DNA from 2 places in the Paraclostridium sp. genome. Region 2 is predicted to be linked to the other one. Evidence: a T-box and tRNA genes for the amino acid it is inferred to sense, from the RefSeq annotation. Region 2 holds a T-box; the other holds one or more tRNA genes.

Region 1 (11,518 bases), on a different contig from region 2:
AATGTTTTCTTATAATATATACTGTTCCATCTTTTTTAAATTTCGCTTCATATGAGTATCCAAATTTTTCAACTTCATAATAGTCTAATATTTTCACTTCATCTCCGCATTTTAAAGATATAGTTTTAGTGTTAGTTTCACTTCCATCAATATGAGCTTTAAGTCTTCTATTTTTTGCTACATATGCAATATCATTTATATCGAATTCTCTTTTTATCATAATTTCTCCTTACGTGTGTATACACTTCATTGTATTTATTATAAAAGACCTTTAGCCTTATATGTTTGTAAAGTTTTTATTATATAACTTAAAGTACAAAAATCCTTATCCATTCTTTCAGCTATAAGATTTAATCCATCTACTAATTGCTTTTCTTTAAAATTTTCTAAAAGTATCATAACACTTATAGTATTGATAGTTCCATCTTTAGTGTCTAATGCTCTTGATTTTTTCACATATTCATTTTGCATAGCTAACTTTAGTGAATTTTCAAGTCTCTCACTTATTTCGATTTGAGGCATCTTATCAAATATTTTTACCTCTGATTCTTTTATATTCATATTTACAGCCTTGCTTATATCAGTTTCTAAGAACACAGTATTTATAAATTCTGCACCCGCAAAATCTACACCTTCTAAATTAACTGAATCAAATAATGTATTTTCAAATTTAACTTTTTTAAATTTACTTCTTTTTAAGTTACTTCCTATTATTTCCGCACTTTTAAAGCTACATCCGTAGAAATTACAAGATTTAAAATGAGCGCCTCTTAAACTTGTATAGTTAAAATTTGATCCTGAAAAATCACTGTTGTAACAATTGCTTCGTTTTAAATCTTGATACATAAAGTTTTTATCTAATTTCTGTATCTTATTATATTTAAGTCCTGTATCTACTTTTTTAACTTTTGCCATATTATCCTCCGTAAATATATCTTATATTAAAAAAACTCTTATACCAAAAGATATAAGAGTTTGTAATTCATACTTATAATTGGTTGCGGGAGCAGGACTCGAACCTGCGACCTTTGGGTTATGAGCCCAACGAGCTGCCAACTGCTCCACCCCGCGATGTTGTTTTCTCTACTTCTATATAATATCACAATACATATATTATAACAACCCTATTATAAGTATTTACTTTTTTATTTAAATTATTAAGCTAAATCTATTTCTAATCCTTCTTCATTTACATACCAATCATTTACTTTATACTCATTGTATAAACTTCCAACATCTGCTTTAACATATAATCTTAACTCTAAGTCTTTGTGTTTTTCATAAAACTTCTTACTTCCCTCTAAATCCGTTACACATAAATAAGCTTTATCATTTTTATAATCCACGTTATTTGCGACACTGTTTTTGCTGACTCTAGAACTTTCATTTAAAATTACTCTTATTTCATTATCTATTACTTTATACCACTTTGCATATCTTTTAGCTAATGTTATATCTTCTTTTTTAATTCCTCTTTTTACTAGTTTCAACTTGATCACTCCCTATAGTTTATATCTATAGTTTTTTAATCTATAGATTGATTATAAATGTTAATAAAAAAACTCCTATACCTGAAGATATAAGAGCCTATAATCCATGCTTATAATTGGTTGCGGGAGCAGGACTCGAACCTGCGACCTTTGGGTTATGAGCCCAACGAGCTGCCAACTGCTCCATCCCGCGATGTTGTTTTCTCTATCTACATATAATGATAACATATTAAGTAAATTATAGCAAGCTTATTGAATTTTATTTACGTATTATGATTTTATTTCTTTTACCCTTCCAACAATTCCACTTTCAAGCATCACCTTGATCCCATGTGGATGATTTTTAGAATTAGTAAGAATTCTACTAACTTCGCCTTCTGTCAACTTTCCACTACGTTGATCTTGTTTTTGAACAACTAATACCTTACTTCCTATTTTTATGTTATTTCTATTATTTCCATCCATAAATGTTCTCCTTCCATACTTACCACTGTCTACCATAGTATAACACTGAAAATAGTATAACACACACTATTTTTTATTTTTTTTCATACTATGGTAAAGTAATAAAAAATTTACTATCGGTGGTGAATTTAGTCATGAAAGCAAATTTAGTGTGCAAAGGTGGAGGAATTAAAGGTATAGCTTTAGTAGGTGCCATAGCTTGTCTAGAAAATGAAGGTTATGAATGGGAAAACTTAGCTGGAACTTCTGCTGGTGCTATTGTAGCTTCTCTATTGGCAGTAGGATATACTTCAAATGAAATTAAAGATATATTATACAATATAGATTATATCAGCTTTAAAGACAAGAACAAACTTCAATCAATACCTTTAATTGGAGATTTTTTAAGTATTTTTATCCATAAAGGAATTCACTCTGGAAATGCTATTGAAAATTTTTTACACGATAAATTTATTGAAAAAAACAAAACAAAGTTTAAAGATATTTCAATTAATGGAAAAAGTAAGCTTAAAATGATTGCTGCAGATGTTACAAGAAAAAAGTTACTTATTTTACCTGATGATTTAACCGACTATGGTATAGATCCTATGAACTTTGAAATTTCAAAAGCAGTTAGAATGAGTCTCAGTATTCCCCTTTACTACTATCCAGTTAAAATTGAACATGATAATAATTGTTGTTTTATAGTTGATGGAGGATTATTAAGCAATTTTCCAATCTGGATATTTGATAATGATGAAAGTTGTGATTTATGTAGTTTACCTACATTCGGTCTGAATTTATTAGGTAGCGAAATTGATGGATTAAATGAATGTCCTAATACTTTATCTTACTTGTTAAGTGTAGTTCAAACTTCTCTACGTACAAATGAAGATGTTTATTTTAAAGAAAAAGATAAGGTAAGGATTATAAATATACCTACATTAAATGTTTCAACAACTGATTTTGACATTACTAAAAATTGTATGACTAGTCTTTATATGTCTGGTTATGACTCTGCTCAAATATTTTTAAATGAATGGAATTTTGAAAATTATGTTTTAAAATACTTATAAATCATTTAAAATAAGCTACAAAACAAAAAGGTCTCTATCAAATTGATTAGATTCAGACCTTTTTGTTTTTATATTTTTAAACTTATAATATATTAAATTCAGCCTTACTTCCTTTTGAAGTCGCTACTACCTCCAATTTAGCATCAATTCTTTCTTTAAGTTCTTCAACATGAGATATTATACCAACTAGTCTTCCACCTCTTTGAAGCTCCAATAAACTATCAATCGCATTATCTAAAGATTGTGGATCTAGGGTTCCAAATCCTTCATCTACGAACATAGTTTCAAGAGATACCCCTCCAGCGTTAGATTGAACTACATCTGAAAGCCCTAGCGCTAAAGATAATGAAGCTTTAAAACTTTCACCACCTGATAATGAACTTACATCCCTAGAACTATCTGTATAGTTATCATATATTTCAAGTTCTAGACCTTTTTGTCCTGCACCTTTACTTTTACTCTTCTTTCTAATTAATGAGAATCTATCTCCCGTCATTTTTTCAAGTCTTATATTTGCGGCTTCTATTATGTCTTCAAAGTATGAAGCTAATATATATCTTTCAAATGATATATATGGAGACTTTCTACCATTAGCTAAATCTGATAACTCTCCAACTACTCTATACTCTTCTTCTATTGCTTTAAACTTAATATTAAGAGCTTCTACATTTTTAAGTACTAATTTATTATTTTCTAATATAGAATATAATTCTCTTAACTTAACTTCTAGCTCTTGTTTTATTATTTGAAGCCTTTTTATTTCTTCACATATATTTGTTACTTCAATAAATTCTAAGTCTTTAGTTTTATTATTTATATCTTCTTTCTTAGATTTAAATAAAGTTAACTTAGAATTGTATGATTCAACTTGTTTTTCTAATTCTTCTATTAAATTAATGTTTAACTTAGCTTCTTGGTAAGTATCCATATCCTTAAACCCTAACTTATTCATAGAAGTTTTAAACTCTAATTCTATTTTTTCTATACTAAATTTTAATTCATCTATAGACTTATTTATTTCTTGAGACTTTGAAATTTCGCCTTCTAGTCTTATTGAATTATTTTCACTCTCTTCTCTTAGTTTGTTTAAGTTACTTATACTATCACTTAAATCCTTCGTTTTTACATCTATTAAACCTTTAAGTATTTTAACATCTGATATTTCTTGTGGAATTTCTTTTTTATATTCTTCTATCTTGGTGCTAATTTGAGTTACTTCCTTTAGATATTCTTTTTCATTTTCTTCTAAAGCATTTAACGCTTTTTCATTTTCTATAATATTATTATCTATAGATATATTTTTACTTATTATAGAATCTTTTAAAACTAACTTTTCTTTAATTTTTAAAAGCTCTTTATTTAAATTATCAATTATATCTTTTAATTCAAGGCCTTTAGCTTTGACTATATTTCCTGTACTATTAGAATAGATTTTATCTATATTTAAAGTCTCTGAGAACTTAGCTAAACTATTATTTACTATTTCAAAATAATTTTTCGAATCAGCATTTAATTTAGTTAGTTCATTTATCCTTAAATTATTTTCTTTTTCAATTTCCTCTAGTTTCTCTTTTGCTAATTTTAATTCTTCCTTTGTTGGTACTTTTAAATCCTTTCTTATTGTTGCAGGATTTGGATGATTAGTAGATCCACATACAGGACAAGGAGTATTAGTTTTTAAATTACTTGCAAGTATACCTGCTTGCTCTTTTTTGTACAAATTATCCATATCATCATAGTTTTTCTTGATAATTTTATAGTCCTTTTCAAACTCCTCATATTCTTTGCTTAAGTTATAGTGATTAATTCTGCTTTTTTCATAACTAGCTATAGACATAAATAATTCTCTAGTTTCTTGAATAATCTTTGTTTTATTTGATATATCATTTTCTATCTCTACTTTTTTAGTTTCTAAAGCAGCTATTTCTTTTAAAGTATTATCATTTTCTAATTTTTCTTTTTTAAGTTTTTCAGTAAATTCTTTATTGCTTATTATTTGCGCATTAACTTCTTTAACTTTTTCACCTTGATTTAATACTTGATTTTTTAAGTTATCGAACTCTGAGATCTTAGGTTCTATACTTTTTAGATTTTCAATTTCTAACTTAAGTTTATCTCTTTCTGGTTCTTTATCTTCTTCTATTTTTAATTTTGATTTAGCTATATCACAAACTTTTTTTAAGTTTTCAATGCTTATTAAACTATTATTATAATCTTTTTGTCTTTCTTCTAATTTATTATTATTTTCTATAAGCTTATCTTCTATATAATTAACTTCCTTAGCATTTTTAAAGTTAATTATATTTTTCTTTTTAGCTTCAAAACCATCCTGTTGACTTAAAAGTTCTTCAAGAGTTTTTACTACTTCTTCTTTCTCATTTAACAGTTTATTATTATTTTCTATAATTAATTTTTCTTTATTTATAGCCTCTAATTTACTAGAAAGATTTTTATCTTCTTCATTTAAAACCTTATAATTTTCATTCTCTTTTTCTATAAGTTCTTTTAATTTTTCTATTACAATAGGAAAATCGACATATTCTCCAAGAACTATATCATGCTCCCCTTTTATATTTTTTAAATTGGTTTGCATCTCATCTCTGCTTTTATTTCTATTCTTACTTAAAGTTATAGCTTTTTCTTTAAGTTCCATTTGAATTTTTTCAAAATCATAAGTATTAAATATTTTTCTGAAAATGCCTTCTCTTTCTAAAGAATCAGCTAGTAGTAATTTTTTAAATTCTCCTTGTGGAAGCATTACGATTTGTTTAAACTGATCCCTGGTTATACCTAATACCTCTATTAACTTATTAGTAACATTAGTAACCTTTGTAATTACTTTTCCATCTGGTAGTGTAAGTGTTGCATCTGCGCTTTTTTCTGTATATCCTTCGCCCCTAGCTTTCTTTTTTTTCTGCTTTGGAACTCTATTTACAAGATATCTTTCTCCTTTTAGATCAAACTCTAATTCTACAAAAGTTTCTACATCATCATCCGCAAAATGACTTCTCAGTGAATCTGTTTCTCTCGATTCTCCACTAGCTTCTCCATATAGCGCATAACTTATAGCATCAAATATAGTAGTTTTTCCCGCTCCTGTTTTTCCTGATATAACAAATATATTTCTTCCGTTTAGTTCTTCAAAGTCTATAACTTGCTTATCTGCATAAGGTCCAAAAGCACTTATAGTTAATTTTATCGGTCTCATTATCTCACCTCCCTTTTTAAGACTTCATTTATAGTATTCATCAAAACATCTTCTTTTTCTTTTGTATAATCTCCATTACCTAAGTCTTCGTAAAACTCTTTGAATAATTCTAACTTACTTTTTCTTTTGTATTCTCCCTTTGCTGAGGTTTTATCTTCACTGAAATCTTTTTTTCGTTCTCTAGTTATTAACATAGTATTTGGATAAACTGACCTTAATTTTTCCATAGGGTTCATTAACTCTCCGTCATCAGTTAATATAGCTTGTATGTAATCATCTTTACCTTCTTCTAGGTTCCTAGCTTCATCTACCAAATCTTCTATATTTCCTTTTATTACTCTTAAATCTCTAAGTGGTTTCAAGATTTTAAAATCTATATTTATATTTTTATCTTCATCTGTATCTAGCACATATACACCCTTTTTTTGATTTACTTCAGAGAAAGAGTATTTTAAAAGCGAACCTGAATATTTCATTTCTTCTCTTCCTATTTTTTGTCTACCATGTAAATGGCCTAAAGCTACATAGTCAAAGTCAGAGAAGATATTTCCATCTATTAAATCTGTTCCTCCTATTGATAACGGTCTTTCAGATTCTGAGATTTCAAGATTTGCTACTTCATATTTATTTTCAGCACAATTTATTGCTTCTTCTCTTTTGAGAGTAACATAACCATGACCTACTAGGATATTAATCTCCTCTGGATTAAGATTTTCTTTTATTTTTTCTATTACTGCTACCATAGCATCATTGTGACTTCTTATAACTTTATTATCTAATAGTTTTTTTGTTAATGCAGGATCTTTATATGGCACTAAATAAAAGTTTATATTTGTATCATATTCTTTTATAGATACATGTTTATAAATTTCATCATCTCTTCCAGCTATGTACAATCCTTGCTTTTCTAGTATTTCGCTACCAAAACTTAATCGCTCTCCACCATCATGATTACCTGATATAGCTAGTACTTTTATTTTTTTATCTATTATTAGATCACTTAAAGTTTTATTTAATAGCTCTACAGCTTCTACTGGCGGAATAGATCTATCATAAATATCACCTGCTATTATAATGGCATGTGGATTTTCTTCTTCTATTAAGTTTGTCAATTTATTTAAAATGAATTTTTGATCTTCTATCATAGAAAATTCATTTACTATTTTGCCTATGTGCCAATCACTTGTGTGAATAATTTTCATAAATTGTCCTCCTTGTTATATATATATATTGATTATATCATAAAAAGCCCTCATTTTTGCTGAGGGCTTTTTATGATATAATCTAAATACTTTTGAGTATAAATGTATCTATAAGTTTTATTGAAATATTTACTATTTTGGATAAAGTGAAGACATTCGAGTGCTATTGCTGGTTAATATCTTATCTCTATATAACATATATTCAGCTTCTTTTAATATATCATCTACACCTTTTCCATCATCTATTTTAGTACTTATGCCTAAAGATATGCTTATTGGTAATTGTTCGTTATTTGACTGTTTGCACTTATGTACTATTTTTTCACAAACAATTTCCGCTAATTTATAATCGGTATTAGGTAAAAGAATAATAAACTCATCTCCACCCCACCTAAATACAATATCTTCATCTCTACAACTCAAGTTTAAAATCCGAGCTATTTGAATTATCAATTTATCTCCTTCTAGGTGCCCTAGAGTATCATTAACTAGTTTTAATCCATTCACATCACCCATTATTAAACTTAAAGGATAATATATTTTATTGTCTAACTTTTTTATTTGTTCTTCAAAATAAGCCCTATTATATAAGCCAGTTAACTTATCTGTATAACTCATGATAGTTAACTTTTTTTCTAGTTCTTTTCTATCCGTCATATCTCTAGATATCCCAACGACTCCCCATACTTCTCCATCTTCATTTATTAGTGGTTTTTTTATGCCTTCTGCATATACCAACTTATTTTCTTTGTTTAAAAGTTCAACCTTAGTATATTGAGTCTTTTTATTTTTTATAATTTCTTTATCACTTTCCATAAAAGATTGTGCAACCTCTTTACTTTTGTGTATTTCTATATCTGTTTTTCCAATAACTTCTGATTTTTCTTTTCCAAAAAAATCTTCAAAAAAAGCCTTATTCCCACCTATATATTTACTTTCCTTATCTTTATAAAAAATCATGTCAGGTATAGTATTTATTATAGTCTCTAATAAAGTGTTTTGCTTAATTATATTTTCTTCATATTTTTTTGTCTCTGTTATATCTTTTACTATTCCTGAAACAGCCACTACATTTTCACTGTCATCTAATATTGGAGTTAAATAAGCTTTTGTGATTTTATTATTAATTTCAGCTTCAAATACCATAGCTTTTTTGCTCTCCACTACATGTTTATGATTTTGATCATATTTTTCATATCTACCAACTGGAAATATATCCTTATTTACTTTTCCAATAATATCTTCCTTACTTAACTTTTCATCTATATATACTTCTTTAAATTTTTTATTTATACTTAAAAACACCCCATCATTTGATTTTATCCACATAGGATATGGTAGTGTATCGAAGACTACTTCAATTAAATTATCAATCATTTTCACGCCTACTTCCTTTAAATTTCAACCATAATATAATTATATACTAATTCAAAATAAATTTTTATATTATAAATTATATAATTTAAAAAGTAAAATATTATATCTGTTTTTATTTTAAATTTCACTTTAAATTTTTAAACGAAGTTGATAACATTAATTTTATTCTATTTAATTGATTAACCTCACTGGCTCCTGGATCATAGTCAATAGGAACAATATTAGTATTAGGGTAAACTCTTTTGAGTTCTTTTATTACACCTTTTCCTGTAATATGATTAGGTAAACAAGCAAAAGGTTGCATGCATATAATATTTTTAACATTACTTTCAATGAGTTCCATCATTTCAGCGGTTAAAAGCCACCCTTCCCCTGCTTGATTTCCAAGCGAAATAATATTTGAAGCAATTTTACCTAACTCCTCAATTTTTTTTGGACTACTAAATCTCTTACTTTCTTCAAGTGCTTTAATATAATGCTTTTGGTATATAGATATAGCACTTATAGTTAATTTCCCTCCTAATTTTTTGTATTTTTTATCTAAATAGTTATCAGCTTTATAATATGTATTAAATGCACAACTTAAAAAGAAGTTTATAAGTTCTGGAACAACAGCTTCTGCACCTTCTTTTTCTACTATGTCCACAATATTGTTATTAGCTAATGGATGAAACTTAACTAAAATTTCTCCCACTATACCAACTTTTGGTTTTTTCTCTTCTGTTATAGATAACTCATCAAAATCTTTAACTATATTGTATATATTTTCTTTAAATTTAGTTAAACTTCCTTTTTCTAAGCTTTTTTTGCAAATTTCCAGATGTTTTTTATAAAGTTTATTAGCACTGCCTTTTTCTGTTTCGTAAGGTCTTACTCTATATAAAACTTTCATAAGTAAATCGCCATAAATAGCAGCCATCAAAACTTTATTTATAAGACTTAAAGAGAATACACTGTATAAATTGCTTTTTTCATCTCCATTTACAGATAATGACAATACCGGTATATTTCCATATCCTGCATCGCTTAATCCTTTTCTTAAAAATCCAATATAATTAGTTGCCCTACAAACTCCACCTGTCTGAGTTATTGCTACAGACGTTTTGCTTAAATCATATCTACCACTTTTAAGAGCTTTAATTATTTGTCCTATAACAATTATAGCCGGATAGCAAGCGTCATTATTTACATATTTTAAACCTTCTTCAACAGCCCCTTCATATTCTTTAAGCAATACCATGTTATATCCGCAAGACTTCACACTATGTTCTACTAAATCAAAATGGATAGGAGCCATTTGAGGCACTAAAATATTGTAATTTTCTTTTATTGATTTACTCAAACTACTTTTTACATATGTTTTTTTTATTTTCAAACCCTCAATATTATTATTTTCTCTTTCTTGGATAGCAGCTTTTAAAGACCTCAATCTTATTTTAGCTGCACCTAAGTTGTTTCCTTCGTCAATTTTTATGCATGTATAAATTTTACCTTCACTAGTTAAAATTTCTTGAACTTGATCAGTAGTAACTGAATCTAGCCCACATCCAAATGAATTTAATTGTACAATAGACAAATCACTTCTAGACCCTACAAAACTTGCTGCTCTGTATAATCTTGAGTGATAGGCCCACTGATCAACAACTCTTAAAGATTTATCTATTTCACCCAAATGACACACACTATCTTCTGTAAAAACAGCCATACCCAAAGAGTTTATAAGATTGGGTATACCATGGTTTATTTCAGGATCAATATGATATGGCCTACCAGCTAAAACAATACCTTTAATATTATTTTTTTCAATATATTTTAATTTAGTCTCACCCATATTTTGTATATCTCTTTTAAACTTTTCATACTCAGTAAATCCAAGTTCCACACTTTTACTTATTTCTTCTTTACTTATTTCAATAAACTCATCGTCATAACTTTTAATTTTGTTTAATTCTTCATATAATTTTTTCTTTAGAGCATTTTTATTATCCATCGGTAAAAATGGATTTATGAAATTAATATTATTTTCTTTTATTTGTGAAATATTATTTTTAATAACTTCTGGATAAGACATAACAATAGGACAATTAAAATGGTTATCAACATTTTCAAATTCTTTGTGTTCCTGTCTTATACATGGATAAAATATATTTTTAATACCTTTTTCAATTAAATCATTTATATGACCATGCACCATCTTAGCTGGATAACAAACAGATTCTGAAGCAATCGAATCCATTCCCTTTTCATATAAATCTTTTGAAGATCGGCTAGATAGTACTACTTTAAATCCTAAATTTGTAAATATTGTATGCCATAGTGGATAATCTTCATACATATTCAAAACTCTAGGTATTCCTATTTCTTTTCTTTTTGATTGATTTATTTCTAAACTTTCGTAATTAAATACTCTTTTATATTTATAATCAAATAAATTAATATTTTTATTTTCAGACCTCTGTAAACCTATTCCTCGTTCGCATCTATTTCCTGATATAAATCTATCTGATTTTCCAAAACTATTTATAGTTAATAAACAGTTATTCGAACACCTTCCACATCTAGTAGTAGTTATTTCTAAATGTATTGAATTGATTCCATCTTTGTCTAAAAGAGATGTTTTATATCCTTTATTATACTTTTCTTTTGCAATAATGCTAGCTCCAAATGCCCCCATTATTCCAGCAATATTAGGTCTTATAACTTCTCGATCTGTCAAAATTT
Region 2 (15,777 bases):
GGACTTAATGTACAGTGCGGATATAGTAAAAGGAAATACTTATTTAGCATTTGAACCATTATTAGTAGCAGCTATGATATATTTTGTACTTACATTCACTTTATCTAAACTAGTAGGTTTATTTGAACTGAAATTACAAAATAGAGATGTGAGAGAAAAAAGCATTGTAAGTAAAATTTTAAAAACTAGTAATGCAGCTCAGGAGGTATAGTTATGATAAAAATAAAAAACATAAAGAAAAAATTTGGTAAAAATGAAGTTTTAAAAGACATAAATTTAAATATAGCTAAAGGTGAGATTGTAGCTATATTAGGACCAAGTGGTTCAGGTAAAAGTACTTTACTAAGATGTTTAAATTTATTAGAAGAACCAAATGGTGGAGAGATAATATTTAATGAAGAAAATATATTAAGTAAAAAGTGCAATATAAATGAAGTAAGACAAAATATAGGAATGGTGTTTCAAAACTTTAATTTATTTCCTAATATGACTGTACTTGAAAATATAATAGTAGCACCTATGAAGGTTAAAAAAATAAATAAACAAGAAGCTATAGTTCAAGCTCTTGAATTGCTTGATAGAGTTGGACTTTTAGATAAACAAAATTCTTATCCATCACAACTTTCAGGAGGTCAAAAGCAAAGAATAGCTATAGCTAGAGCTTTAGCAATGAAGCCTGATGTGATGTTATTTGATGAACCAACATCAGCACTGGACCCGGAAATGGTAAAAGAAGTTTTAGATGTAATGAAAGAACTTGCAAAAGAAGGTATGACCATGGCCGTTGTAACTCATGAAATGGGATTTGCTAAAGAAGTTGCAAATAAGGTAGTTTTTATGGATGAAGGATATATATTAGAAGAAGGAAAACCAAAGGAAATATTTGATAATCCTAAGCATACAAGAACTAAACAATTTTTAGATAAAGTTATATAAAAGCAAGTTATATAGCAAATATAGATTGACATAATGTAGTAAATTTAATAAAATTAAGTTTAATAAACTAATAAAAATATTCATTAAAATAATGAATATAAGATAATATTTATGTGAATTATAATAATATGTAGGCTAAGAAAAGATGAGTAAATAATAATTTTTTCCACAGAGAGCTAGATAAGGTGAAAGCTAGCGTTAAAAGAGTTATTGAATATGGTCTTGGAGCTATTTTATCTGAGTAATAGATAAATTCTATTTTTAAGATAAAACGATTGGACCCGTTAATGTCTTCTAAGATATCTGCAACATTGTTGTAGATAATTAGGGTGGTACCGCGAATATAACCTCGCCCCTATGTATATCATAGGTGGCGAGTTTTTTATTTATAGAGAATATACAAATTTTGAGGAGGAAATATATATGACAAAACCAAGTTTTTACGTTACAACTCCTATATACTACCCAAGTGGGAACTTACATATAGGACATACTTACACAACTGTTGCAGCAGATGCTATAGCTAGATTTAAGCGTTTCTGTGGATATGATGTGAAGTTCTTAACAGGAACTGATGAGCATGGAGAAAAAATACAAAAGACTGCAAAAGAGAAAGGTATGACAGAAATAGAATACCTTGACGGAATGATAGCAGATATACAAAAACTATGGAAGACTATGGACATATCTTATGATGACTTTATAAGAACAACTCAAGATAGACATGAAGTTATAATCCAAAAGATATTTACTAAGTTATATGAGCAAGGAGATATATACAAAGGAGCTTACGAAGGAAGATACTGTACTCCATGTGAAAGTTTCTGGACAGAGTCTCAATTATTAGAAGGAAACAAATGTCCTGATTGTGGAAGAGATACTTATATAGCTAAAGAAGAAGCATATTTCTTTAAGTTATCAAAGTATGAAGATAAATTAAGAGAATTATTTGCAGATCCTAATTTCTGTTTCCCGGTATCGAGAAAAAATGAAATGGTTGCAAACTTCTTAGATAAAGGATTAGAAGATTTATGTGTAACTAGAACTACATTTGATTGGGGTATAAAAGTTCCTTTTGATGAAAAACACGTTATATATGTTTGGGTAGATGCTTTATGCAACTATATAACAGCTTTAGGATACATGAGTGAAGATGATTCTGATTATAAAAAATACTGGCCAGCCAATGTTCATATAGTTGGGAAAGAAATAATGAGATTCCATACAATAATATGGCCAGCTATACTTATGGCTTTAGGTGAAGAAATGCCTGCACAAGTATACGGACATGGATGGATACTATTTGATAATGATAAGATGAGTAAATCAAAAGGTAATATAGTATATCCTGAGCAAATGATAGAAAGATATGGAGTAGATGCTCTTAAATACTTCTTATTAAGAGAATTTGCATTTGGTCAAGATGGAAATTATACTCATAAAAACTTTGTAACAAGACTTAATTCAGATTTAGCTAATGATTTAGGTAACTTAGTAAGTAGAACAGTTGCAATGGTTGAAAAATATAATGGTGGGATAATACCAATGCCAAAAGTAAACACTGAATTTGATTCAAGTTTAAAAGAAACTGCTAAAATTTCAGTAGAAAACTTTGAAATAGAAATGAATAAATTACAATTTAACGAAGCTTTAGAATCTGCATGGAAATTAATAAGAAGAACTAATAAATATATAGATGAAACTATGCCTTGGGCCTTAGCTAAAGATGAATCTAAAAAAGATGAATTAGATGCAGTACTATATAACTTATGTGAATCTATAAGAATAGTAGCAACACTTATAAATCCAGTAATGAATGATACTGCTAAGAAAATATACACTCAATTAGGTATAACTGATGAGAATTTAATGACTTGGGAAAGTACTAAGACTTTTGGTTTAATAAAAGAAAATACAAAAGTAGAAAAAGGAAATGCATTATTCCCAAGATTAGATATAGAAAAAGAGGTAGAAGAATTGAACGAATTATTTGCTGAAAAGAAAGAAGAAGTAGAAGCTCCACTAGATCACAAAGAAGAAATATCTATAGATGATTTAGATAAGATAGAACTTAGAATAGGTAAAATAGTAAAATGCGAGAAGCATCCAAAAGCTGATAGATTATTAGTATCACAAGTTAAGATAGGGCCAGAAACAAGACAAATAGTATCTGGAATAGCTAAGTGGTATAAGCCAGAAGATTTAATAGGAAAAGAAGTTACAGTAGTATGCAACTTAAAGCCTGTAAAATTAAGAGGTGTTGAATCTCAAGGTATGATATTAGCGGCAGGAGATAACGGCGACGATTTAGTATTACCATTAACAGAAGGTGCTAAAGACGGCTCTGAAGTTAGATAAGGAGATGACAATATGTTATTTGACTCACATGCACATTTAAATGATGAGAGATTTGATGAAGATAGAGAAGAACTAATTAACTCGCTAAAAGCTAAAGGTGTAGACTTAGTAGTAAACCCTGGAGCTTGTATAGAAACATCTAAAAGTAGTGTTGAATTAGCTAATAAACATGATTTTATATATGCAGCAGTTGGTGTACATCCTCATGATGTAGGCGAAATGACTGAAGATGATATAGAAACTTTAAAAAAACTAGCTATAGAAAATGATAAAGTAAAAGCTATAGGTGAAATAGGATTAGATTATTATTATGATAATTCTCCTAGAGAAATTCAAAAGCAGTGGTTTAAGAGACAAATAGAACTGGCTAATGAATTAAAGTTACCTATAATAATCCATGATAGAGATGCTCATGGGGATACATTTGAAATAATAAAAAACACTAAAAATCCTGAAATAGGATGTGTTCTTCATTGTTACAGTGGAAATGTTGAACTAGCTAGAGAGTATGTAAAAATGGGATGCTATATATCTATACCAGGTACAGTAACATTTAAAAACAATAAGAAAACTAGAGAAGTAGCTAAGGAAATACCTTTAGAGTATTTACTTATAGAAACTGATTCTCCGTATATGGCTCCAGAGCCACATAGAGGAAAAAGAAATGATCCTTCTTTAGTTCAATTTGTGGCTGATAAGATAGCTCAGGAAAAAGGAATTTCATATGAGCAAGTTTGTGAAGCTACAAAAGAAAATGCAAAGAAATTTTTCAATATAAAGTAATATAAATAATGGGGCTTTCTCAAAATAGAGATAAGCCCCTATTTTGTGCAGGATGTACTTTATTTTAGCTATAACTGAATTTGTAGCCTTGATAAAATTTAGTATAAAGCTTAAAATATAAAGATATTAAGTAAAATGAGCGAAAAAGGTGATTATATGATAAAGGAAATAATAGTAGTAGAAGGAAGAGACGATGTAACGGCTGTAAAAAGAGCATTAGATGCTGAACTTATAACTACAGGTGGATTTGGATTTCCAAAGGGAGTTATGGAAAGAATAAAATCAGCACAAGAAAGAAGAGGGGTTATAATATTTACTGACCCAGATTTTGCAGGTGAAAAAATAAGAAAGAAAATAGCTGCAGAAGTTCCAGGATGTAAGCATGCATTTTTACCAAGAGAAGAAGCTAAGAAAAATGGAGATATAGGTATAGAAAATGCTACTCCAGAAAGTATAAGAAGAGCACTTGAGAAAGTAAGAACTGAAAACACAGATAAGAGAGATGAATTCGGACAAGTAGACTTAATAAGAAATGGACTTATAGGAAATGAAGATGCTTCTCATAGAAGAGATAAGTTAGGCATGATTTTAGGTATAGGTTATGGAAATGCAAAACAGTTTTTAAATAGATTAAACAATTACGGAGTTAGTAGAGAAGAATTTGAAAAGTCTTTAGAAACTTTACAATAAAAATCGACAATACAAAATAATAAAGGAGCTAGAATATGGATAGACTTTCGTCACATAGAAAAACCAAAGAAGTAGTAGATAAGCACGGATTTAAATTCTCTAAATCATTAGGTCAAAACTTTTTAATAGATGATAATGTAATAGATAGAATATTAGAAGGAGCAAGACTTACTGAGGGAGATAAAATAATAGAAGTAGGACCAGGAATAGGAACTCTTACTCGTGAGATGGGAAAAGTAGCTGATAAAGTCGTTGCTATAGAAATAGATAAAACTTTGATACCTATACTTAAAGATACTTTAGATGAATTTGAAAATGTAGAGGTAATAAATAAAGATATATTAAGAGTAGATGTAGAAGAATTAGTAGAAGAGAAGTTAAGTGGAGGGCCAGTGAAATTAGTAGCAAACCTTCCGTATTATATAACTACTCCTATAGTTATGAAATTTTTAGAAGAAGACATTCCAGTAACTGACATAGTAGTTATGGTACAAAAAGAAGTTGCAGATAGAATGAATGCAGTTCCTGGAACTAAGGATTACGGTGCATTATCAGTAGCAGTGCAATACTATTGTGACACAGAAATAGTAGCAAAAGCTCCAAGACATATGTTTATACCTCAACCTAATGTTGATTCAACAGTTATAGGTCTTCATGTAAGAGAAGAAAAAAAATACAAAGTAGACAGTGAAGAAATGTTCTTTAAAACTGTTAAAGCTGGTTTCGGGCAAAGAAGAAAAACTTTATTAAATGCTTTAGGAACACTAGGTTTTTTAACTAAAGATGAAATAAGAGAAGTGTTAAATGAAGCTAATATAGATGAAAAAAGAAGAGGAGAAACTCTTTCAATAGAAGAGTTTGCAAACCTTGCAAATGTTGTAAATAAAAAAAGTACCTTCTAAATAGAAGGTACTTTTTTGCATGTCCAAACATATACTGTTTAGAGGGATTTATATTTTATAGGGGGGATAACTTTGAGTACTAAAAAGAAATATAAAAGAGATTATATAATTTTAGAAGCTAAGGACATGAACTTTAGATATAAAGATAGAGTACTACCAAAAGCATTTGCAAAAGTAGAAGTTACAGAAGAAAAATCTGTAGTTGCTTTATATGTAGAAAATCTTAAATATGTTAGAGATGGATATAAAGTTGTAGCGATATTAGATGACTATAATACTTCTGATTTAGGGCGTATTGTATTAAGCGAGCAAGGTAAAGGGGAATTTTCATTAAATTTAGAAGAAAATAGCATAAATATAAAGGCTATAGCATTGGTGTGTGAAAGAAGTGTGCCATTAATTGGATTTAAGGGGAGCAAAATAGACAATTATGAGGAAATAATATTTACATCAGATGAAGAGTACGTAGAATATGAAGAAATAGAAGATGATGAAGAATATGTGTACGAAGAAGTAGAATATATAGATGTTGAAGATTCCGATGAATATGAATATGAGTATGAATATTTAGAGTATGTAGAAATGGATGAAAATGAAAGTAGCGATAGCATAGAGTATGATTATGAAGAAGATGAAACTCGTGAAACATCAGATAGACAAATAAATGAAAAATCGAAATCAAAAACAAATAAATCAAAATCAAAATCAAATATAGAAATAGAACAAATAGAAGAGGATATAAATCATAAAGAAGCAGAAATTAATACTTCAAGAAATTTATTAATGCCTAGACAAATAAAGAAAGGTTTAAAAATGTTTAAAGAGGTTAAGCCATTTGTAAGAGAGAGTATAGACAATACTAGATGGTGGAAAATAGAAATAACTCCGATGACTATGTGTGGTTACACAATGCCTTATTTAGGGTATATAAATACTTTGAACTATACTATGTATAGTGATATAGTTCTTCAATCATATAGATATAGACATTATTTATTTGGAGTTCAATATGACGAATACAACAAGCGTAAAAACTATATGTATGCTATTCCAGGAAATAAAGATGAACAGCCAGATCAAGGTCATACAGGATTTAATATGTATAAACCTTGTGATGATAGAAATGATAAACTTGGATATTGGGTATGTTTTGTAGATTCTAGAACTAGAAAAATATTAAAGTAAATAGTAAGAGAAATCTGATAATAGCGTTTTCTCTTGAAAAAACTTACAATATAATTTACAATATATTTATGTGATACAAACTAAGGAGGAGATTTGAAAATGATAAATAAACAAAGATTAATAGATGAATTCATAGAATTAGTGAAAATAGATAGTCCTTCATCTAAAGAAGGTAACGTAGCAAAGGTATTAGTAGAAAAATTAGAAACTATAGGATGCGAAGTTTGTATAGATGAAGCTGGTGTTAAAGCTGGTGGGGAAACAGGAAATGTAATAGCTAAATTAAAAGGAAATAGAGAAGGTAAAACAGTATTATTCAGTTCTCACATGGATACAGTTAGCCCAGGAGAAGGAATAAAACCTATAATAGATGAAGCAACAGGAATAATAAAAAGTGATGGAACTACAGTTTTAGGTTCAGATGATAAAGCTGGTATAGCAGCTATATTAGAATCTTTAAGAGTTATACAAGAAAACAAAATAGATCATGCTGATATAGAAGTAGTATTCTCTATATGGGAAGAAGGCGGATTATTTGGAGCTCAATATTTAGACTACTCTAAAATAAATGCAGATTATGCATTTGTATTAGATAGTGGCGGATCTCCAGGAGAAATAATAACAAAAGCACCAGCTCAAGATAAAATAGAGATAACTATAAAAGGTAAACCAGCTCATGCAGGATTACAACCAGAAAACGGAGTAAGTGCTATAATGGTTGCTTCTAAAGCTATAGAAAATATGAAGTTACTTAGAATCGACGAAGAAACTACTGCAAATATAGGTGTTATTAATGGTGGAATAGCTACAAATATAGTTATGCCAGAACTAGAAATAGTTGCAGAAGCTAGAAGTTTAGAAGAAGGAAAATTAGATGCTCAAACTAACCACATGGTAGAAGAGTTCAAAAAAGCAGGAGAAGCTATGGGAGCTGAAGTAATAGCTAAAGTAACTAGAGCATATGCACCATTTAAGATAGCTGATGATACAGATATAGTAGATCTTGCTAAAAAAGCATTTGCTAACATAGGAATAGACGGATACACTGCTTCAACTGGTGGTGGAAGTGATACTAACGTATTAAATGGAAATGGATTAAAAGCTGTAAACTTAGGAATAGGAATGAAAAATGCTCATACATTAGAAGAGTATATAGCTATAGAAGATATAATAAATTCTTCAAGAGCTGTATTAGAAATAATTAAAGAAGCATAATTAAATATATGATATAATTAAAATTCGCCCAACATTTGTTGGGTGATTTTTAATTTTAGGAATAAATGATAATTAGTATTGAATTATAATTATAATTTATTGCATTTAAGTATAAGTTTAAGAATGTTTAAGAATGAATAAAAATGGATACTAAAATAAAAGATATAAATATAAGGAGGTAATATAGTGGAGACAAGGTATGATGAAGCTAACAAGGTAACTATAACATCTATAATATGGAATGTGATACTAACTGTTATAAAAATATTTGCAGGGGTAGTAGGTAAATCTAATGCAATGATAGCTGATGGACTACATTCTGCATCAGATATAATAAGTTCCGTAGGTGTTTTAATAGGTAACAAAATTGCAAATGCACCAAATGATAAAAATCACAATTATGGACATGAAAAAGCAGAAACTTTGGTATCATTTTTACTATCAATATTATTAATAGTAGTATCTTTAAAAATTGGATTTGATGCACTAGATTCTCTATTTAACTTAAATAAAGTTCAAGTGCCAACAATACTGCCATTAATAGTATCTGTTATATCAATAGCAATAAAGGAATATCAATATAGAATAACTATAAAAGTAGCAAATAAAATAAATTCACCATCATTAAAAGCGGATGCATGGCATCATAGATCTGATTCGCTTTCATCTATTGCAGCATTTATAGGTATAGGCGGAGCAATATTAGGTTTCAAAGCATTAGATCCAATTGCATCGATAGTAGTTGCTTTATTTGTAGCTAAAGTAGGCTTTGATATACTTAAAGACTCAGCTAATGAGTTAATGGATTATTCAATTGATGAAGATCAAGAAAATCAAATAATTGAAATAGCAGAAAATACAAATGGAGTAATAAATTTAGGCGAAATTAGAACTAGAAAACATGGAGCAACAGCTTATGTAGATTTAACAATATGCGTTAATAAAGATTTAAGTGTGTATGAGGGTCATGAGATAGCGACAAAATTAGAGAAACATATAATAAATGACATGCAATTTGTAAAAGGAATAACAGTCCATGTAGAACCTTGTATAAATTGCCCAGGAAATTCTTGTAGAAAATAATAAAATACTATAATAATTTAGAAAAATAGCACTATGATTCAATTGTAGTGCTTTTTAGTTTAGATATTTTATAGTATAATAAAAGCGTTAACTAGATATGGGGGGGCTTTTATGGCAAAGAAAAGAAAAGTAAAAAAAAGCATGGTAATACTTATAGGAGTAATAGCATTCTTTATAGTATATGCAGGTACATATATCCATTTTTCCAAAGAACAAGAGTCTGATCAGCCTATTAAAGTAGAAGATACAAGTACAAAAGATGATTCAAGACCGTTATTATCTCAACTTAAAACTAATGATACAGTATATATTTCTGATGAAAATTTGCAGGATGTAAGAATAGATCAAGAATATTGGGAGCAAATAAAATTTTTCTCTACAAAATTTAAAGAAGTAAGAAAGCCAAGTAGCTATGATGGTACTTATGAAGGATATTTAGATAATGGGATAAGATTTTCTACTGATTTAGATTATTTTAGAATATATACGGTAAGTAGAGAAGAGTTTTACAAAATACCTGTATCAGAAAAGAAGGCATTTGATAAATTATTACAGGAAAGTATATATACATCTATAGATTCTGTCAAAAAATATAAAACATGGGACAGTGTCGAAATAATATATGGTGATCAGGTTAAGAAACCATGGAGATGGAGTTATGATGATTTAGCATATAAGATATCAGTAAAAAGATTGGTTGGAAAAATACAACCAGAAAAAAGCAAAGAAAGAAGTCCATACAACTTTACTATAAAAATAAAGGGAGATGGATACTCTATAAATCTTGAGACAATGGGAAAAGACTATGTTAAAGTAACTTCAGATAAAGCTACGGCATATTATGAAGTTCATGAAGGTTTATTTGAATATTTAAGAGATGATATATTTAAAATTGAAAAAAAATAATAAAAAACTAGGTTTATTTAAACCTAGTTTTTTTGTTTCTACATTTCAAGTAGCATTTCTCCGATTTTATATACAGTACCAGCACCTGCAGTTATAACTAAGTCATCTTCTGAAACATTTTCAGATAGATATTTAGCTATATCTTCAAATTCGCTTAAGTACATTACGTCAACATTATTTTGGTACAATCTGTCAACTAGATCTTTAGAATGAATATCTCCAGGATCTTTTTCACGAGCTGCATATATATCAGTTATTATAACTTTATCAGCTGCATAAAAAGCATCAGAGAATTCGTTTAATAATGATTTAGTTCTTGTATAAGTATGTGGTTGGAATATACACCATAATTTATTTTTCTTTATTTTTTTAGCTGCAGATAAAGTAGCTTTTAACTCTGTTGGATGATGAGCATAGTCATCAACAACTAGAGCGTTGTTATATTTACCTTTAACTTCGAATCTTCTACCTACACCACCATATAAAGCAATATTCTTTCTTATAGTCTCTAATTCTACACCAGAAACTAAAGCAGCTAATATTGCTCCTGTAGCATTGTATATATTGTGTATACCAGGAACTGCAAGTTTAAATTCACCTAAATTGATTCCGTTGTATAATATACTAAAAATTCCATGACCATCAGCATTGAATGTAACATTTTTGATTAAAGCGTTGTTTCCTTCACTTTGACCATATTTTATAACAGTAGCTTTTATCTCATGTAATATATCTTTAGTATTTTCGTCATCTCCATTTATTATGAAATAACCATCATAAGGTAATAATTTACCAAACTTATTGAAAGAAGCTTTTATTTCATCTATACCAGAGAAATAATCTAAGTGATCTTCTTCTATATTTAAAACAACAGATATCTTAGGGTTGAAACTTAAAAAGCTATCAACATACTCACAAGCTTCAGTTATAAAGTTTTGAGATTTTCCTATTTTAACATTACCGCCTATTATACTTAGATTTCCCCCAACAAGTATAGTAGGATCAAGTTCTGCATATTCAAAAATAGCAGATAACATTGAAGTTGTAGATGTTTTTCCATGAGTACCAGAAACAGCTATAGAGTTTTGGTATTCTCTCATTATTTGACCTAAGAATGCAGCTCTATTCATTGTTAATTTATTTTTCTCTCTAGCAGCTATTAACTCTTCGTTTTCAGACTTAACAGCAGCAGTATAAACTACCATATCTATATCATCAGTTATATGCTCTTTTTTGTGCCCAACATATACTGTTGCTCCTTGAGCACGAAGACTATCTAATAAATTAGAGTCTGAAGAATCTGAACCATAAACGTTATAACCTTTATTTAAACATATCTTGGCTAAGGCACTCATACTAATACCACCAACGCCTATAAAGAATATATTCATAGTGAAACCACCTTTCTGTTAAATTAAAAGTTCTACAATAAGAACTATATTTATGCTATAATAGTATAATGTTCAATATTTTAAGCAAACTAAAATTGTAAAATATTTATATACATTAATATATTAAATTTCAAATAAAACATAACAAATATTATAACATAATGATAAAAATTATGCATTAATAAGTTTAAATACACAGGGTTCAAGTTTAGGAGGTATTTTATGAAGTTTAAAAGAACGGAACGTATAGGTGCGATAGTTAAAATACTATCAGATAATCCTAATAAAATATTTACATTGAGCTATTTTACATCTAAGTTTAATTCGGCGAAATCTACAATAAGCGAAGATTTAATAGTAGTTAAAAATGTATTTGAAAAACTAGAGTTAGGACAAGTAATAACGATATCAGGAGCGGCTGGTGGAGTTAAATACATACCAAAAACATCTAAATCAGAAAATGAAGAGTTTTTATTAGAGTTATGTGAAGACATAAAAGACCAATCTAGAGTACTTTCTGGAGGATTTTTATACTTAATAGATTTAATATATGATCCAAGAATAGCATCTAAAATAGGGAAAATATTTGCATCAAATATAGATTATTCAGAAGCTGACTATGTTGTTACTATGGAGACTAAAGGAATACCTATGGCTCTTATGACAGCTAAGGCTATGAATTTACCTTTAGTTATAATAAGAAAAGATACTAAGGTATCAGAAGGACCTACACTTAGCATGACGTATGTAAGTGGAAGGAATTCTAAGGTTGAAAGCATGAGTTTACCAAGAAAAGCAGTTAAGCCTGGTAGTAAAGTTATATTAATAGATGACTTTATGAGAGGTGGGGGGACTATAAAAGGTATGATGCAACTTATGCATGAATTTGGGGCTGAAGTTATAGGAAAGGGAGTATTTATATCTACGACTAATCCTACTGAGAAAATGGTTGAAGACTACATATCATTAATACAGATAGATGTAATTAATAATGAAGTGGTTACAGTTGAACCGAATCTTCAAACATTCAGAGAAGAATATTGGGCTACTGAAGTTATCGATGAAATTGAAGAAGAGATAAGCGAAATCGACAATTCAGTAGAATAAGACAGGTTTTGAGGGTAAAATTCTATCAAATGAAAAAAATATAAAAAAATAATGAAAAATTTCTAAAATAATAGAGGAAATTTAAAAAGATGATAGAATTTATATAATATAAAAGATTTAATAACTTTTTAATTAACTTTGTCAAAAACAAAAGGGGGATATTAGGAAAATGAAAATTACTGACGTTAGAGTGAGAAAATTAACTGATGAGGGGAAAATGAAGTGTATAGTTTCATTAACTTTCAATAATTTATTTGTGGTACATGATATAAAGGTTATAGAGGGTCATAATGGTTTATTCATAGCTATGCCAAGCAGAAAAATAGGAGAAGGAAACTTTAGAGACATAGCTCATCCTATAAATGCAGAAATGAGACAAATGTTAGAAGATGAAGTATTAAAAGCTTACCATGAAGCAGTATCTCAATTAGAAGTAGCTGCTGAGTAATAAAACAGAACTAAAAATATAATATGTTTTATAATATATTTCTTAAAGAGCCGAATTTTAGGCTCTTTTTTATTGGAATGATATGTACTTTTTCAAACAAAAATGGTATATTAGTTATTAGAATTAAGAAGTTGTATACAAAATAAAGCGATAACAGATCATATATAGATTGATTAATAATCAAAAAACTTGAAATGGAGTGGGTTTATGAATTTTAAGGCTATAATCCTGGCAGCAGGAAAAGGAACAAGAATGAAGTCAAGTTTACCAAAAGTAGTACATAAAGTATGTGGGAAAGAAATGGTAAATCATGTTATAAACGTATCTAAAAAATCAGGGGTTAGTGAAATAGTTGCAATATTAGGTCACGGAAGTGAAGTAGTTGAAGGTGTTTTACCAGAAGAAACTAAATTAGCTATGCAGACTGAACAATTAGGAACAGGACATGCTGTTATGATGGCTGATGAACATATAACAGAAAATGACACAATAGTTGTACTATGTGGAGATACTCCTTTAGTAAATGCAGATACATTAGAAAACTTATTTAAATACCATTTAGATAATGGATATCACGCTACTGTTTTAACAACAAAAGTAGAGAACCCAAATGGATATGGAAGAATAATAAGAGACGCTAATGAAGATTTATTAAAAATAGTAGAGCAAAAAGATGCTAATGAAGAAGAAAAATTAGTAAATGAAATAAATTCAGGAATATACTGCTTCAATGGAAAAAGTTTAAAAGAAGCGCTTGCTAACATAAATAATGATAATGCTCAAGGTGAGTACTATTTAACTGATACAATAGAGATAATGAGAACTAATTCATTAAAAGTTGGTGCATATAATGGAGCAACAATAGAAGAACTTATGGGTGTAAACTCAAGAGTTGAGTTAGCTAAAGCAGAAGAAATAATGAGAAAAAAAATAAACACTATGCACATGATAAATGGTGTAACAATAATAGATGTGAATAGCACATATATCGAAGCAGATGTACAAATAGGTAATGATACTATAGTATATCCTGGTGCTATGTTAAAAGGAAATACAGTTATAGGAAGTAACTGTGTTATAGGTATGAATTCATGTATATCAAATTCAATAATAGGTGATGCTACAGATGTGGAAAACTCTACTATAATAGATAGTAAAGTAGGAAGCAACACTACAGTTGGACCATATGCATATTTAAGACCTAAGAGTAATATAGGAAATCATGTTAAAATAGGTGATTTTGTAGAAGTTAAAAATGCAACTATAGAAGATAATTCTAAAGCATCTCATTTATCTTATATAGGAGATGCACATGTAGGTAAGAATGTTAATATAGGGTGTGGAACAGTATTTGTAAACTATGATGGTAAAAACAAATTTAAATCAGTAGTAAAAGATGGAGCTTTTATAGGATCTAACTCAAACTTAGTTGCACCAGTTACAGTAGAAGAAAATGGATATATTGCAACGGGTTCTACAATAACTGATGATGTTCCAGCAGGTGCATTGGCAGTTGCTAGACAGAGACAGGTAATAAAAGAAGGTTGGGTAGAGAAGAAGAATTTAAAAAAATAATTGATAAATTTAACTAGGCTATAACGTGGGTATAGTCCAGACTATACTTGCGTTTAAAATAAAATATTTTCTTTAACAAAATTTTCGGGAGGTAATTATGAATACTAGCGGAAGCGAAATTAAAATACTTGCAGGAAATGCATCAAAAGAATTAGCTCAAAAAGTAGCTGATTATATAGGTGTACCAATGGCTCAATGTGAAGTTGGAACATTTAGCGATGGAGAAATATCTGTAAACATAAGTGAAACAGTAAGAGGATGTGATGTCTTCGTAATACAATCAACTAATAGTCCAGTAAATGATAATTTAATGGAATTATTAATAATGATAGATGCATTAAGAAGAGCATCTGCAGGTAGAGTAACTGCTGTTATACCGTACTATGGATACGCAAGACAAGACAGAAAGGCTAAGGCTAGAGATCCAATTACTGCTAAGTTAGTTGCAAACTTAATAACTGCAGCAGGAGCAGACAGAGTTTTAACAATGGATTTACATGCTGCTCAAATACAAGGATATTTTGATATACCATTAGATCATTTACAAGGCGGAAGAATATTAGCAGATTACTTTAATACTAAGAGTATAGAAGATTTAGTAGTAGTTTCTCCAGACTTAGGAAGTGTTACAAGATCAAGAAAATTTGCTAATGATTTAAATGGAGATGTTCCAATAGCTATAATAGACAAGAGAAGACCAAAAGCTAATGTTTGTGAGGTTATGAACATAATAGGTGAGGTTAAGGATAAAAATGTTATATTATTAGACGATATGATAGATACTGCAGGAACAATAGTTAATGCTGCTAATGCTCTAAAAGAATTTGGAGCTAAAGATGTTTATGCATGTTGTACTCATGGAGTTTTATCAGGTCCAGCTATAGAGAGAATAGAAAATTCAGCTATAAGTGAGTTAATAGTACTTGATACTATCCAACTTCCTGAAGAAAAGAAGATAGAAAAAATAAAAATAAAAACAGTAGCTCCTTTATTTGGAGACGCTATAAAGAAAATATTTGCTAATGAATCAGTAAGTAAATTATTCAACTAAAATGAGCGATAAAAAGAGATCTCTAAAGAGGTCTCTTTTTGTTTGTGTTGTTTGTCTAAAAATGGTAAAATAAAGTCGAAATTTAGAAAAGGAAGTGGCGAAATGAAAAAAGGAGAAAAAGGATTTACATTAATTGAGCTATTGGTA

Evidence for each region. A T-box is a leader RNA that pairs with one kind of tRNA and senses whether it is charged. The one in region 2 lies ahead of metG (methionine--tRNA ligase), so its partner is inferred to be a tRNA-Met.
Region 1: it encodes a tRNA-Met, which carries the amino acid that the T-box ahead of metG (methionine--tRNA ligase) is inferred to sense. The anticodon was not compared.

Annotation. Positions count from the first base shown of each region.
Region 1 covers NZ_JBOFKN010000127.1:1,707-13,224, reverse strand. Annotated here, with positions in the region: gene ACRCYC_RS08865 (hypothetical protein) at 1-220, opposite strand, end outside; gene ACRCYC_RS08860 (pentapeptide repeat-containing protein) at 259-915, opposite strand; tRNA gene ACRCYC_RS08855 (tRNA-Met) at 996-1,071, opposite strand; gene ACRCYC_RS08850 (hypothetical protein) at 1,158-1,490, opposite strand; tRNA gene ACRCYC_RS08845 (tRNA-Met) at 1,608-1,683, opposite strand; gene ACRCYC_RS08840 (YwbE family protein) at 1,761-1,955, opposite strand; gene ACRCYC_RS08835 (patatin-like phospholipase family protein) at 2,090-3,010, shown strand; gene ACRCYC_RS08830 (SbcC/MukB-like Walker B domain-containing protein) at 3,093-6,218, opposite strand; gene ACRCYC_RS08825 (exonuclease SbcCD subunit D) at 6,218-7,420, opposite strand; gene ACRCYC_RS08820 (sensor domain-containing diguanylate cyclase) at 7,553-8,797, opposite strand; gene ACRCYC_RS08815 (acyl-CoA dehydratase activase-related protein) at 8,922-11,518, opposite strand, start outside.
Region 2 covers NZ_JBOFKN010000039.1:13,657-29,433, reverse strand. Annotated here, with positions in the region: gene ACRCYC_RS03355 (amino acid ABC transporter permease) at 1-211, shown strand, start outside; gene ACRCYC_RS03350 (amino acid ABC transporter ATP-binding protein) at 214-936, shown strand; T-box leader at 1,065-1,296, shown strand; gene metG (methionine--tRNA ligase) at 1,294-3,294, shown strand; gene ACRCYC_RS03340 (TatD family hydrolase) at 3,307-4,077, shown strand; gene rnmV (ribonuclease M5) at 4,234-4,767, shown strand; gene rsmA (16S rRNA (adenine(1518)-N(6)/adenine(1519)-N(6))-dimethyltransferase RsmA) at 4,803-5,669, shown strand; gene ACRCYC_RS03325 (hypothetical protein) at 5,742-6,854, shown strand; gene ACRCYC_RS03320 (M20/M25/M40 family metallo-hydrolase) at 6,954-8,069, shown strand; gene ACRCYC_RS03315 (cation diffusion facilitator family transporter) at 8,256-9,152, shown strand; gene ACRCYC_RS03310 (hypothetical protein) at 9,264-10,058, shown strand; gene murC (UDP-N-acetylmuramate--L-alanine ligase) at 10,097-11,449, opposite strand; gene purR (pur operon repressor) at 11,672-12,556, shown strand; gene spoVG (septation regulator SpoVG) at 12,726-13,004, shown strand; gene glmU (bifunctional UDP-N-acetylglucosamine diphosphorylase/glucosamine-1-phosphate N-acetyltransferase GlmU) at 13,212-14,579, shown strand; gene ACRCYC_RS03285 (ribose-phosphate diphosphokinase) at 14,677-15,630, shown strand; gene ACRCYC_RS03280 (type IV pilin protein) at 15,733-15,777, shown strand, end outside.